Regions from separate parts of the Sphingomonas sp. BK481 genome, predicted to be linked through region 2. Evidence: predicted binding sites of a transcription regulator. Region 2 holds the regulator's gene; each other region holds the start of a gene.
What was found. The regulator LexA, encoded in region 2, represses DNA repair genes until DNA is damaged. The targets are predictions, from matches to a motif close to GTTCCNCNCTTGTTCT.

Region 1: a site for LexA is predicted at 1,354-1,369, ahead of uvrA (excinuclease ABC subunit UvrA). Genes of this name have one in related genera too.
Region 3: a site for LexA is predicted at 2,867-2,882, ahead of recA (recombinase RecA). Genes of this name have one in related genera too.

Annotation. Positions count from the first base shown of each region.
Region 1 is NZ_JACIAP010000001.1:267,139-272,195, forward strand. It holds gene FHY04_RS01175 (DUF4893 domain-containing protein) at 34-696, shown strand; gene FHY04_RS01180 (hypothetical protein) at 736-1,242, opposite strand; gene uvrA (excinuclease ABC subunit UvrA) at 1,380-4,286, shown strand; gene FHY04_RS01190 (hypothetical protein) at 4,476-5,051, shown strand; gene FHY04_RS01195 (hypothetical protein) at 5,048-5,057, shown strand, end outside.
Region 2 is NZ_JACIAP010000004.1:223,400-228,456, reverse strand. It holds gene gltX (glutamate--tRNA ligase) at 1-371, opposite strand, end outside; gene FHY04_RS10145 (ComEC/Rec2 family competence protein) at 391-2,568, shown strand; gene lexA (transcriptional repressor LexA) at 2,759-3,490, opposite strand; gene glp (gephyrin-like molybdotransferase Glp) at 3,559-4,743, opposite strand; cobalamin riboswitch at 4,981-5,057, shown strand, end outside.
Region 3 is NZ_JACIAP010000004.1:384,155-389,211, reverse strand. It holds gene FHY04_RS10890 (electron transfer flavoprotein-ubiquinone oxidoreductase) at 1-338, shown strand, start outside; gene FHY04_RS10885 (tetratricopeptide repeat protein) at 343-1,767, shown strand; gene FHY04_RS10880 (4-(cytidine 5'-diphospho)-2-C-methyl-D-erythritol kinase) at 1,788-2,645, shown strand; gene recA (recombinase RecA) at 2,959-4,032, shown strand; gene FHY04_RS10870 (class I SAM-dependent methyltransferase) at 4,292-5,057, shown strand, end outside.

The DNA.
Region 1 (5,057 bases), on a different contig from region 2:
ATCGTCGCGACCGGCCGTGCAAGGAGCCTGCCCGTGCGTGCGTTGATGATCCTGGCGGTAGGAACGGCCTGTCTCGCCGGCTGCGCGACGCAGCCCCGGGGCGGCAGCGCGGGCAAGGCCCCGGCCGTGGCGGCGGAGCCCGTACCGGCCGCCCCACACTGGACGACGATCGCGACGCCCGGCGACCGCGCCCGGCTCGCCGCACTCGGCGACAGCTGGACGCGCGCGCGCGCCGCGGTGCCCAGACGCCTGGCGGGCAGGATCGCGGCCGAGGGCGCGCTGCTCGACCCCGCCGCTGCGCTCGATCTGCCCGCGCTGTCGCCCGGCTCCTATCGCTGCCGGCTGGTCCGGCTCGGCGGCCGGGCGGGCTATGCGAGCTTCGCGCCCGATTTCTGCTATGTCGACGGCAACGGCGCCGGGCTGTCCTTCACCAAGCAGACCGGCACGACGCTGCCCGGTGGCTGGCTGCACCCCGACGGCGACCGGCGGCAGGTGTTCCTCGGCACGATGCGTACCACGCCCGCGCAGATCGCGCCGCCCTATGGCACCAACCCGGCGCGCGACGTCGCGGGCGTCGTCGAACGTGTCGGCCCGCTGCGCTGGCGCCTCGTGATGACCCGCGCAGGGCAGGGCGCGATCCTCGATCTCTACGAACTGGTCCCGGTGCCGCCTGCGACGCCCGCGACGCCGCGCTGAGCTCAGAATCCTCCCCCTTGCGGGGGAGGATCGGAAGCATCAGCCCTTTGGCGGCTTGGCGAAGTTCGCCGCGAAGCGCTCCAGGCCCGATGCGAACGAGTCGATCACCTTGGCGAATTCGGGCGGCAGCGCAGCAGCGTCGCTCCTGGGCGGTTCCGGCGTCTCGCCCGCGAACGGCCCGCTGCCCGCCGCCGCCGCGCCCGGAGCCTCCGGCGAAGCCTCGGCCGAGGGTTCTGGCGGCTTGGGCGGCTTAGGCGGCTCGGGCGGTGCAGGTGGCGGCGTCGGCCCACGCATATCCTTCGCCGTGATCGCGGTCGCCGCCATCATCAGCCCGGCCGCGATCACCTGGCGTCCCGCGGGTGTGCCCAACTGCCGCGTCAGCGCCGCCGCGATCCCCGCGAACGGCACCGCGCCGCCATGCTTGCCCGCCTTGGCGGACCAGCGCGCCTCGAAACCCTCGCCTTTCGTCGCGCCCGTCTCGGCCTCGCGCTCCCGCGCCTCGCGTTCGCGACGCTCCTTCTTCTTGCCCATCTCGGTCTCCAGCACTGTATTGTACTAACAATACACTATGTAACTATCGTCGGCACCTTGGACAATGGTTCGGCGTTACCCATCTTTGCGAGCACCCGCCCGGCGCCCTCCCGGGCTTGTCGCGTCCGAACAAATGTGGAACAGACTCTCCTATGCTGACCAAGATTTCCGTACGCGGCGCGCGTGAACACAACCTCAAGGACGTCGACATCGACATCCCTCGCGACACGCTGACGGTGATCACCGGGCTGTCGGGCTCGGGCAAGTCGAGCCTCGCCTTCGACACCATCTACGCCGAGGGTCAGCGCCGCTACGTCGAGAGCCTCAGCGCCTATGCGCGCCAGTTCCTCGAACTGATGCAGAAGCCCGATGTCGACCATATCGAAGGCCTTTCGCCCGCCATCTCGATCGAGCAGAAGACGACCTCGCGCAACCCGCGCTCGACCGTCGCGACCGTCACCGAGATCTATGATTACATGCGCCTGCTCTGGGCGCGCGTCGGCATCCCGTATTCGCCCGCGACCGGCGAGCCGATCGCCGCGCAGACCGTCAGCCAGATGGTCGACCGCGTCATGGCGCTCCCCGAGGGCACGCGCCTCTATTTGCTCGCCCCCGTCGTCCGCGGCCGCAAGGGCGAGTATCGCAAGGAGCTCGCCGAGTGGCAGAAGGCGGGCTTCACCCGCGTCCGCATCGACGGCACGATCCATGACATCGACGAGGCGCCCGCGCTCGACAAGAAGTACAAGCACGACATCGAGGTCGTCGTCGACCGCCTCGTCGTCGGCGGCGAGATCGCCACTCGCCTCGCGGAATCATTCGAGACCGCGCTGAAGCTCGCGGAAGGCCTCGCCTATGTCGACCCCGCCGACCCGGTCGAGCCGCACACGCCGAAGTCCGAAATCCTCGGCAGCAACGCCCCCGACGGCCGCATCGTGTTCAGCGAGAAGTTCGCCTGCCCGGTCAGCGGCTTCACCATCTCCGAGATCGAGCCGCGCCTCTTCTCGTTCAACGCCCCCCAGGGTGCGTGCCCGGCCTGTGACGGCCTCGGCGAGAAGCTGCTGTTCGACGAAGACCTCGTCGTCCCCAACCACATGCTCAGCATCAAGAAGGGCGCGGTCGTCCCCTGGGCGAAATCCAACCCGCCCTCGCCCTATTACATGCAGGTACTCGGCAGCCTCGCGCGCGAATACAAGTTCGACATCGAGACCCCCTGGGGCGAGCTCCCCGAGGAGGTCCAGCGCGTCATCCTGCACGGCTCGAAGGGCAAGCCCGTCACGCTCACCTTCATCGACGGCAAGAAGAAATACGACGTCTCCAAGCCGTTCGAGGGCGTCATCGGCAACCTCAACCGCCGCCTGCTCCAGACCGAGAGCGCGTGGATGCGCGAGGAGCTGAACAAATACCAGTCCGCCGCCCCGTGCGAGGTCTGCGCCGGCGCGCGCCTGAAACCCGAGGCACTCGCGGTCAAGATCGCGATGAAGGACATCAGCTACGCGACCCACCTCTCGGTCGTCGACGCGCTCCAGTTCTTCACCGACATGCCGCAGCATCTCGGCGACCAGCAGAACGCGATCGCCGAACGCATCCTGAAGGAAATCGTCGAACGCCTCGGCTTCCTCAACAATGTCGGGCTCGACTATCTCAACCTCGACCGCACCTCGGGAACCCTAAGCGGCGGCGAGAGCCAGCGCATCCGCCTCGCGTCGCAGATCGGCAGCGGCCTGTCGGGCGTGCTCTACGTCCTCGACGAGCCCAGCATCGGCCTGCACCAGCGCGACAACGACATGCTCCTCAAGACGCTGCGCCGCCTGCGCGATCTCGGCAACACCGTGCTCGTCGTCGAGCATGACGAGGATGCGATCCGCACCGCCGATTACATCATCGACATGGGCCCGGGCGCAGGCGTCCGCGGCGGCCAGGTCGTCGCGCAGGGCACGCTGAAACAGATCCTGAAGTCGAAGACCAGCATCACCGCCGACTATCTCAACGGCACGCGCGAAGTGCCGGTCCCCGCCACGCGGCGCAAGGGCAACGGCAAGAAGCTCACCGTCCACAACGCCACCGCGAACAACCTGACGGGCGTCACCGCGAGCATCCCGCTCGGCACCTTCACCTGCGTCACCGGCGTCTCGGGGTCGGGCAAGTCGAGCTTCACGATCGACACGCTCTACGCCGCCGCCGCGCGCGAGCTCAACGGCGCGCGCATCGTCCAGGGCAAGCACGACAAGATCACCGGCCTGCAATATCTCGACAAAGTCATCGACATCGACCAGTCGCCGATCGGCCGCACCCCGCGCAGCAACCCCGCCACCTATACCGGCAGCTTCACGCAGATCCGCGACTGGTTCGCGGGCCTCCCCGAAGCCCAGGCGCGCGGCTACAAGCCCGGCCGGTTCAGCTTCAACGTCAAGGGCGGCCGCTGCGAGGCGTGCCAGGGCGACGGCGTGCTCAAGATCGAGATGCACTTCCTCCCCGACGTCTATGTGCAGTGCGACGTCTGCCACGGCGCGCGCTACAATCGCGAGACGCTCGAGGTGAAGTTCAAGGGCCACAGCATCGCCGACGTGCTCGACATGACCGTCGAGGACGCCGCCGAGTTCTTCAAGGCGGTCCCCCCGATCCGCGACAAGATGGCGATGCTGGTCGAGGTCGGCCTCGGCTACGTCAAGGTCGGCCAGCAGGCGACGACGCTCTCGGGCGGCGAGGCGCAGCGCGTCAAGCTCGCCAAGGAGCTCTCGCGCCGCGCGACCGGCAACACGCTGTATATCCTCGACGAGCCCACCACCGGCCTGCATTTCGAGGACGTCCGCAAACTCCTCGAAGTCCTCCACGCGCTCGTCGAGCAGGGCAACACCGTCGTCGTGATCGAGCATAATCTCGACGTCATCAAGACCGCCGACTGGGTCCTCGACCTGGGGCCGGAGGGCGGCGTCAAGGGCGGCGAGATCGTCGCCGAAGGCACGCCGGAAAAGGTCGCCAAGGCCAAGGGCAGCTTCACGGGCAAGTATCTGGCGCCGTTGCTGGAGAAGCGGGTGGCGGCGGCGGATAGCACGTCGTAACTTCAGTTCATTATTGAGCCATTTGAATTTGTCGCTTCGTATTGCGCATCATTGGCATATGTGGCCTAACCGCTCTAATTTGAGCGCCCTTAGGAGGATTTTGTGAACGTCGTGGAACCGACCGTAGCTCAGAGGACACTGGAACACCGGCTCGCGGATCTACCAGAATCTGCCTTTTCTCATATTAAAATGGGCTATGTTCTCCTTAAAAAACTAGATCAAGACAAGCTAACTGCGGTTGTCGAATATGTCGCTTCGAATTTCTCGAAAAGGTCTCGATATGATCCCGACATGGCAGCCAAACTTTCTGGCGTTGATAAAAATATCGTTGGAGACTTGCTTTCTGCCGTCGCTCTTACGGTCGGATCAGTCTTTGATATAGACGTCTCAAAGGAGGACTTCTTTAATTATGCTCCTAAAGGCTTAATACTCGATGAGGTTAAGCCTGTTGTAGGTGAAATAATAGACGCGGCGTTGGAGCGTAAAGAATCGCTAAATCAGGATTTCGAGCAAGCGAAATCTGCTAATGCTGTTCTTCCATCGTACCGATTTATAGAACATGCTATTGATGTTAGGTTGAACTTTGCTGCTGACGGTAGCATCGTGCGCAAAGTGCCCTTGGCAGTTTTCTATCTCGCTACAGACTCGGAAGACCAGGTTTGGTTTCAAACCTCTGAGGCTGACCTGGATGACCTCATAAGCAAGTTAAATAAGGCCAGGGATGACATGCGTTCCGCGTGCTCGGCTATAGGTGGTTGGAAATGATTCTGA
Region 2 (5,057 bases):
TCGACCATCTGGTGCGCGACGCGGGCGTGGCGATCGGCGCCGGCGAACTGCATGACGACGTCGCCGTCCCAGTCGATCCCCAGCCAGCGCATCCCGTCGATGATCGCGTCGATCGCCGGCTGGGTCGACCGCACGCGGTCGGTATCCTCGATACGCAGCAGGAATTTGCCGCCATTCGCCTTGGCGAACAGCCAGTTGAACAACGCCGTGCGCGCGCCGCCAAGATGCAGGAACCCCGTCGGCGACGGAGCGAAACGAGTAACCACGGGTGCGGCCGAAACGACGGCATCCGTATCAGATATTGCGCCCAACCGCGGGTGCTCCCAGACTGTAGAAACGATGGCCGGATCAGCCGTCGCCGCCTCTAGCATGCGTCCCCGGCGGCGACAAATGGGCGTGCCGCCCTGGATGGCGGAGCCCGGCCGGGCGATCGAACGCTGGCTGGAGGCAGAGCGCGACCAGCTCATAACCTGGTTGCCGGTCGGGCTTGGCGGCGGCATCGCGCTGTGGTTCGTGCTGCCCGATCCCGTGGCATGGGGCACCGCGATCCTTTTGCTGGCCGCTGGCGGTTTGGCCGGACTTGCGGTGGGGCGCGGCGGGCGTGCGGCGCGGATGCTCGCGATCGGCGCGATTGCGGCGGCGCTCGGCATCGGGCTGATCTGGGTGCGATCGGACCGCGTGGCGGCACCGGTGCTCGCGGGGCCGATTTTCGTGCAGCTGTCGGCGCGGGTCGAGACGATCGAACCGCTCGTCGCGCGTCGACTGGTGCGGTTGACGGTGCGGCCGGTCGGGCCGGGGCAGGACGCCGATGGCGCACCGGTTGCGTTGCCAGGCCGCGTCCGCATCAACCTGGCAGAGGCGGATGCGCCAGTGACGCTGGGGATCGGCGCGACGATAAGGCTGCGCGCTCGACTCATGCCGCCGCCCTTGCCCGCGGTACCCGGCGCCTATGACTTTGCGCGCGTCGCCTGGTTCAGCGGGATCGGCGCGACGGGGCGGGGCTTTTCTCCGGTCGAGGTGACGATGCCGGGCCGCGGCGGCGCTGGGGTCCGGGTGGCCTTGTCGCGGCATATCGTTGCGCAACTCGACGGGAGCGCGGGCGGGATCGCGGCGGCGCTGGCGACCGGCGACGTCGGCGCGATCAGCGACGCGGATGCGGAGGCGATGCGCCGCGCCGGGCTGGCGCACCTCCTGTCGGTGAGCGGCCTCCACATCACCGCCGCGGTCGCAGCTACGATGCTGATCGTGCTGCGGCTGCTGGCGCTCAGCCCGTGGCTCGCGCTGCACACGCGGCTGCCATTGATTGCCGCGCTTGCCGGTGCGGCGGCGGCGATCGGCTACACCGTGCTGACGGGCAGCCAGGTGCCGACGATCCGCTCGTGCATCGCGGCGTTGCTGGTGCTGGTCGCGCTGGCGATGGGGCGCGAGGCGATGACGTTGCGGCTGGTCGCGACGGGAGCGATCGCGGTGATGCTCGCGCTGCCCGAATCGCTCGCCGGGCCGAGCTTTCAATTGTCGTTTGCCGCGATCACCGCGATCATCGCGCTGCACGAGCATCCCGTCGTCCGTGCCACGTTCGCGCCGCATGACGAGGGCCGCGGCAGGCGCCTGTTGCGCGGCGCCGCGTCGCTGCTGCTGACCGGGCTCGTCGTCGAGACGGCGCTGATGCCGATCGCGGTCTATCATTTCCACAAGGCCGGGCTGTACGGCGCGGTCGCCAATATCGTCGCGATCCCGCTGACCACGTTCGTCGTGATGCCGTTCGAAGCGCTGGCGCTGCTGCTCGACACGATCGGGATTGGCGCGCCCGCCTGGTGGCTGGTGCAGCATGCGCTCGACGCGCTGCTGTGGCTCGCGCGCGGCGTGGCGCATGCACCGGGCGCGGTCCGCGCGCTGCCGGCGGTGCCCGACGGGGCGTTTGCCTTGATGGTCGGCGGCGGTGTGTGGATCGCGCTGTGGCGGACGCGGTGGCGACGGATCGGGATCCTGCCCTTGGCAGTCGGCGCGATCTGGGCGCTGATGACGCCGTCACCCGATATCCTTGTGACGGGCGATGGCCGTCACGTCGCGGTCCGGACCGCCGCCGGGCTCGCGCTGCTCCGCGATCAGGCGGGGGACTATGTCCGCGATACACTGGCGGAGAATGGCGGGGTCGACGGAGAACCGCTGTTGCTGGCGGATCAGCCCGACGCGCGGTGCAGCCGCGACCTGTGCTTGACGGATGTCGTCGCGCGGGGGCGGGCGTGGCGTGTGCTGGCGACGCGCAGCGTTTACCGGGTGCCGATCGCGGAGATGGTTGCCGCCTGCCGGCGCGCGGACATCGTCATCAGCGAGCGCGGGCTGCCGCGCGATTGTACGCCGCGATGGCTGAAGCTCGATCGATCGGTGCTCACGCGGACCGGGGGGATCGCCTTGACGCTGACCACAGGGCGGATGGTGACGGTGCTCAATCCGGGGGACCGGCACCCGTGGCGCGATCCTCCGACGGTGGCGCGGTCAACGCGACGGTTCGGGGCGGCGGGCGATCAGCATGGGGTCGCCGGACGTGCGGCGTCGGTCCGGTTTTAGGTGCCGGGTCGGGGGTGGTCAGGGCGATAGGTCGCGACTGGGAATGTCGGGTCATGATCCTGCGAAAGTGGGGCCTCCGATTGGGAGGGCCGCAATTCCGAAACGCGGACGATGGTGCCTGAGGCCGTTGGTCACGAACGCCACTGCCGGTTGCGTGGCGGTGATGACCGCCAGCGCTCCCCGGCATTTGTCAATCGTAGCGGCGCAGGATACCCGACAGCTTGCCCTGAACCCGGACCTGTGCGGGCGCATAACGCTGAGGGTCATAGGCACGGTTGGCCGGGTCGAGCCGGACCATCGCGCCTTCGCGGCGGAAATATTTGAGCGTCGCTTCGCTGTCCTCGATCAGCGCGACGACGATTTCGCCGTCGCGGGCGATCTCGGTACGGCGGATCAGCGCATAATCGCCGTCGAGGATGCCGGCTTCGACCATCGAGTCCCCCGAAACCTCCAGCGCATAATGCTCGCCGGTGCCGAGCAATGCGGCCGGAACGGCGAGCATCGAACTGCCTTCAAAGGCTTCGATCGGGACGCCGGCGGCGATCCGGCCGTGCAGCGGGATCTCGACGACGTCGTTCGCCGCGATGCGGGCGGGCGACGCGGGCGTGGCGCTGGCCGTGTCCGGCGCAGATACGGTGCTGGCCGATGCCTTAGCCTCCGACTTCGGCCCCGACTTCGCCGCAGTTTGTGCGATTGCCGCCTCCGGACGCTCGGGCATCCTTAGCACTTCGAGCGCGCGCGCCCGGTTGGGCAGGCGCCGGATGAAGTTGCGCTCCTCAAGCGCGCTGATCAGACGGTGCACGCCCGATTTCGATTTCAGGTCGAGCGCGTCCTTCATCTCCTCGAACGAGGGCGACACGCCCGTCTCGGCGAGGCGGTCATTGATGAAGCAGACAAGCTCGTGCTGCTTGCGCGTGAGCATAACGGTTCTCCGTCCGGAACAGACGAGGAACTTCTATGGAACACTTGCAGCTTCGTCAAGCGGTGACGTCACGCGATGACGAGGATTTCCGCCGAGTCGCCCGCCCTTGCCGCCGGCGCGTCGCCGTCGCGGACGATCAGGCAGGACGAGCGGGCGAGCGTCAGCAGCATCGAGCTGTCCTGGATGGTCGAGGCATAGGCGCGGCCGTCGCGCAGTTCGGCGCGCATATAGTCGGTCCGCGACTGGTTGGGCGGAAGATCCTCGCCGAGCAGCGCGTGCGTCGTCTGCGGCAGGGGATCGCGCGCGCCGAGCATGTGCGCGACGACGGGGCGGACGAAGAGGATGGCGGTGACGAAGGCGGAGACCGGGTTGCCCGGCAGGCCGAGCAGCATCATCCGCCCGAGCGCGCCCGCCATCATCGGCTTGCCCGGGCGCAGCGCGATCCGCCAGAAGTCGATCGTCCCGCCCGCCGCCTCGATCGCGGGGCGCACGAGGTCGTGATCGCCGACCGACGCCCCCCCCGTGGTCACGAGCAGATCGGCATCGACCCCGGCAAAGGCGTCACGCAGCGTGTCGAGCCGGTCGGGGAGAATTCCGAGATCGATAATGTCGACGGGCAGGTCGGCGAGCATCGCGGCGAGCATGATGCCGTTTGATTCCGGTAGCGGGACGGGGTCGCTGGTCGAGCCGGGCGGAACGAGCTCGTCCCCCGTCGCGGCGACCGCGACGCGCAGCCGGCGGCCGACCGACAGCGTGCCGTGTCCGCCGGTCGCAGCGACCGCGATGCGCGCGGGCGTCAGCCGGTCGCCGGCCGCGATCAGCCGGGTGCCGGTCGCGAAGTCGAGCCCCTTGCGGCGCGTGTTGCGTCCCTCGAAGGCGGGGCCTTCGCCGTCGAGCATCAGCCGGTCGCCGTCGCGCGCGGCTTCCTCCTGGACGAGCACCGTGTCGGCGCCTGCCGGCATCGCCGCGCCGGTGAAGATGCGCGTCGCCTGTCCCGCGTCGACTAAACCGGTGAAGGGGCGGCCGGCCGCGCTCTCGCCGATGACCGTCCACGGCCCGGGCAGATCGGCGTAGCGGATCGCATAGCCGTCCATCGCCGAGAGGTCGGTCGCGGGCTGGGTGCGGCGGGCGAGAATGTCCTCCGCCGCCCATCGACCCATCGCCGAGCGCAGCGGCACGGTTTCGGCCGGCACGCGCGAGGCCATGGCGAAGAGGCGGGACTGGGCTTCGGCGACGGGGACGAGAGGGCGCATGCGGGCTCCGTTCAGCGGGGCGATGAAGGTCTGCGCTGCTCGCACGAAAGCCGCGGGGCGGAAAGCGGGCAACGCCGCGACCGGCAGGACACCGGTCGGTTACGCGATCAACGTACGAGGTACGGCAGACGTTGCGGTGAAATGGGACGACATGCCCTGCGTTGCGCCGCACGCAAATCCTGTCGTCAGCGCGGGCAAAACGCGCTAGCCCTGTGGCGCAGGTCCGACGCAAGCCGGATCCGCACAGATCGCGTCGGTGCCCCTCGGGGCTTGAATGGGAATGCGGTGCGGGGTTTGCCCCAAGACCGCAGCTG
Region 3 (5,057 bases), 160 kb from region 2:
TCGTCTATCCCAAGGCGGACGGCGTGCTGACGTTCGACCGGCTGTCGTCGGTGTTCATCTCGAACACCAATCACGAGGAGGACCAGCCGGTCCACCTGACGCTGAAGGACCCGGCGGTGCCGATCGCCTACAACCTGCCGATGTACGACGAGCCCGCGCAACGCTATTGCCCGGCCGGCGTTTACGAGGTGGTGGGCGAAGAGACGGGCGATCCGAAGTTCGTGATCAACGCGCAGAACTGCGTCCACTGCAAGACCTGCGACATCAAGGACCCGACACAGAACATCAACTGGGTCGTGCCCGAGGGCGGTGGAGGCCCCAACTATCCCAACATGTAAGTCTGTGCTGCTGGCGATCGGCCTGCTGACCGCCCCGACGGCGGCGCTGGCCGACACCGGTGGTCTCTCTGCCTATCTCAAGGCGCGCGCCGCGGATGCGGACGGGAGGGTGATGATTGCCGCGGACCAGTATGCTCGGGCACTGGCGGCGGCACCCGACGATCCGGTCGTTGCGATCCGCGCCTACCGGGAGGGAATCGAGGCGGGCGACATGCCGCTCGTCGCGCGCGCGGCGGGGGTGCTGGCGAAAGCCGGGGTCGCGCCCGCGGACGCTGCACTGTTCCCGCTCGCCGCCGCCGCGCGCAAGGGCGACACCAGGGCGACCCGGACGGCGATCGCCACGCTCGGCAAGGGCCCGCTGGTGGTGCTCGCACCATCGCTGAACGCGTGGGTGGCGCGTGCCGAGCATCGTGACCCGGGCGCGGCGCTGGCAACCGCGGGCGAGGATCCGGTCGCGCGCCGCTTCGCTGCCGAGACGCGTAAGCGCATCGCTGCCGCCCCCGCGCGCCAGCCACTCGGCCTTGCCGTTGCACAGACACTCGCGGGTTTGGCGGGGGACCTTGTCGCAGGGGCGCCGTCGCCGCTGGCAATCGCGCTCGCTCAGGCGGCGGTGGAGGCCGATCCCGATTATGCCCCCGCGCGAATCGTCCTTGCCGACGCGCTTGCGCATAGCGACCGGGTCGACCGCGCAATGGCGGTGCTCGACAGGGTCGATGGCACGTCGCCGTCCGCAGAGGCGGCGATCGCCAAGCGTCTCGAAATCCTGTCGGTTGCCGGCCGTGACCAGGCGGCGCTGGCCATCGCGAGGACACGCGCCGAGCGGCAGGAGGCGGTCGCCGGTGACTGGCAGCGTTACGCTGACCTGTTGCTGACGACCGGCGATGCGGCGGCGGCGGCGCAGTGGTATGGCCGGGTTCTGGCGGCGGACCGCAGCGCGCCGGCGGCCGCGCGCGGAAGCTGGGGGGCGTGGCTGCAATATGGCGGGGCGCTCGATCAGGCGGGCCGCTGGCCCGAGGCCCGCGTCGCGCTCCGCAAGGCGGTTGCCCTCGCCCCGACGCAACCGCTCGCGCTCAATTATCTGGGATTCGCACAGGTCGAGCATGGCGACGACATCGCGGGCTCGATTCGCCTGCTCGAACGGGCGAGCCGGCTCGATCCCGCCAACCCGTCCGTCACCGACTCGCTCGGCTGGGCCTATCACCGCGCCGGCGATACGCGACGCGCGCTGCCGTTGCTCGAGCGTGCCGCGCAGGCGGAGCCGACCAATGCCGAAATCGGCGATCATCTGGGTGATGCCTATTGGAGCATGGGCCGACGCTACGAGGCGCGCTATGCGTGGCAGGCCGCGATCGTCACCGGCGATGCCGAGGAGCGCGCGCGCATCGCCGCGAAGATCGACACCGGCCTGCCGATCGCTGCGCGCCGCTGACCCCTGATCCCGAGACCCCGATGCCGACGACGACCGAAACCGCACCTGCCAAGATCAATCTCGCGCTGCATGTGCGTCACCGTCGCGCGGATGGCTATCATGAACTCGAGACGCTGTTTGCCTTTGCCGAGCATGGCGACGTCGTCACGGTGCGCACGGCGGACGCTGACAGCTTTGCCATCATCGGGCCGTTCGCCGCGGCATTGCGTCCGGCGGCGGGGGGCACCGACGCCGCGCCATGGGACGGCAACCTCGTGACGGCCGCGGCGGACGCGTTCGTCGCGACGTTCGGGATCGCCGCGCATCACGCGATCACGCTCGACAAGTGGCTGCCGATCGCATCGGGGATCGGCGGCGGATCCGCCGATGCCGCGGCGACGCTGCGCGCGCTGGCGCAGTTGCACGGCGTCGCGGTGCAGGATCCGGCTCTCCACGACATTGCCGCCCGACTGGGTGCGGACGTGCCTGCGTGCCTCGTCAACCGGACGACGTTCGGAACCGGGCGCGGCGACACGCTCGTCGCGGTCGACGGGCTGGCGGGAACGCCGTTGCTGTGCGTCAATCCGGGCGTGGCGGTGTCGACCGCGGCGGTATTTGGCGCGTGGGACGGGATCGACCGCGGGCCGCTCGGCGAGGGGCCGCTGCTCGAACGCGCGATCGCCGGGCGGAACGACCTCGAGGCGCCGGCCTGCGCGATCGCGCCGGAGATTGCCCGAGTCCGCGCGTTGCTGGATGCGGCGCCGGGCGTGCTGCTCGCGCGCATGTCGGGGTCGGGGGCGACCTGCTTTGCGCTGTTCGACAGCATCGCGGCCCGTGATTCCGCGGCGGCGGATGCCGCTGCGCAAGGCTGGTGGACGCTGGCGTGCACGCTGCGCTGAACGCGGGGTAAATGCCGCGTTGAAACTGTTCGGCTTTGGGACTCCAGACGCTATAAAATCGATTGCATCGCACCACCCGGAAGCGTCAAATCGGGATGTCCACTACCGGATCGGCGCCACGGTTTGCCGACCGGCCCAAGGTTTCTCCCAAGACGCCGAAGCGGACCCATGATGGGAGGGCGGTCACCGAAAGGCGGCCGCCCTTTTTCACATTCCCCGATGTTCCGCACTTGTTCCGTGAGAACAAAAGCAATACATGGCGTTTGACGCGTTGAATGGCACGCGCGCTTGCTTTAGCGATGGGAGCTTATCGATGGCCGCTAATCTGAAAGTGATCGACACCGGCATGGCAACAGCAACCAACGACCGGCAGAAGGCGCTCGATGCCGCACTCGCGCAGATCGACCGCGCGTTCGGCAAGGGCTCGGCGATGCGTCTGGGCTCGAAGGAGACGATGCAGGTCGAGGTGATCTCGACCGGCTCGCTCGGGCTCGACATCGCGCTCGGCGTCGGCGGCCTGCCGCGCGGCCGCGTGATCGAGATCTACGGTCCGGAAAGCTCGGGCAAGACCACGCTCGCACTCCACGTCATTGCCGAAGCGCAGAAGAATGGCGGCACCGCCGCGTTCGTCGACGCCGAGCATGCGCTCGACCCGGTCTATGCCAAGAAGCTTGGCGTCAACATCGACGAGCTGATCGTGTCGCAGCCGGACACCGGTGAGCAGGCGCTCGAGATCGTCGATACGCTGGTCCGTTCGAACGCGATCGACGTACTCGTTGTCGATTCGGTCGCAGCGCTCGTGCCGCGCGCCGAAATCGAGGGCGAGATGGGCGACAGCCATGTCGGGCTTCAGGCGCGCCTGATGTCGCAGAGCCTCCGCAAGCTGACCGGTTCGATCAGCCGGTCGCGCTGCATGGTGATCTTCATCAACCAGCTGCGCATGAAGATCGGCGTCATGTACGGCAACCCGGAGACGACGACGGGCGGCAACGCGCTGAAGTTCTACGCCTCGGTCCGTCTCGACATTCGCCGCATCGGTGCGGTCAAGGCGGGGGACGAGGTTACCGGCAACCAGACGCGCGTGAAGGTCGTCAAGAACAAGGTTGCGCCGCCGTTCAAGCAGGTCGAATTCGACATCATGTACGGGCAGGGCGTCTCGAAGCTCGGCGAGATCCTCGATCTCGGCGTGAAGGCCGGGCTGGTCGAGAAATCGGGTGCGTGGTTCAGCTATGACAGCGTCCGCCTCGGCCAGGGACGCGAGAATTCGAAGACCTTTCTGAAGGACAATCCCGAGACGGCCGATCGTCTCGAAAAGCAGATCCGCGCGCGCACCGACAAGGTCGCCGAGGAAATGATGGTCGGTCCCGACGCCGAAGACGACGCCTGAGTGAGAGTCGGAGCCCTTTTCCTCGGGGGGAAGGGCTCCGCGTCCTGTGACAGGGCGAGGCAGCGTCCAGGGCTGATGGTTCGGGCGGGTCTCGTCTCGCCTGGTTGAGCTGATGGGCCGCAGCGGGACGCGTGTTGGGCGATCGTCCGGAAATCCAGTGAGCCCTAGCGGGCATATGCTTCACGACTTGCGTCAAACGCGCCACAAGAGCTGATCTTGTGCGCACAGACGGGAGTTCGACCATGCGATATGGCCAATCATGACCAGTGATCGAGACTGGACCGGACGCGTCGGCGACACCTGGGCCACGGAATGGCGCCGTACCGACCGCAGCTTCGAGGGGCTTGCGCCCGTACTAAACGCCGCGATCCTTGCGGCGGCAGGCCCGCAGACTCGTACTGTTGTCGATATCGGTTGCGGCGCCGGCGCCACGTCGCTGGCCAGCGCGCAGGCGCTGCCGGACGGGCAAGTGATCGGCATCGATCTTTCGCCGACGCTGATCGCAGTGGCGAACCACCGCGCGGGGCACCTGACCAATGTCGTGTTCCGCTGCGCCGACGTCGCGGCGAGCGTCGAGACGCATGCGCCGATCGACCTCTATGTCTCGCGGCATGGGGTCATGTTTTTCGCCGATCCGGTGGCCGCCTTTGCCCTGCTCGCTAAGGCCGCCGCCCCCGGCGCCGCGCTCGTCTTCTCGTGCTTTGCCGAGCGTGCCGCCAATTGCTGGGCGGTGGAAACCGTTGCGGGTGCGGATGACGCATCCGGACCGACGGGGGCCATGACCGCGCCGGGGCCCTTTGCCTTTGCCGATCCCGCCTATGTCGCGGAGCTGCTGAAGCAGGCCGGGTGGCGCGCGACGACACCACAGCGTGTCGACTTCGGCTATCGCGCGGGAGGCGGCGCGGATCCGGTGGCGGACGCGGTCGACTATCTCCGCCGGATCGGCCCCGCGGCGTCGCGGATCCGCGACACGCACGGCGCGGAACGCGAACGGGCGCTGGCGCGTCTGACCAGCGCGTGCGTCG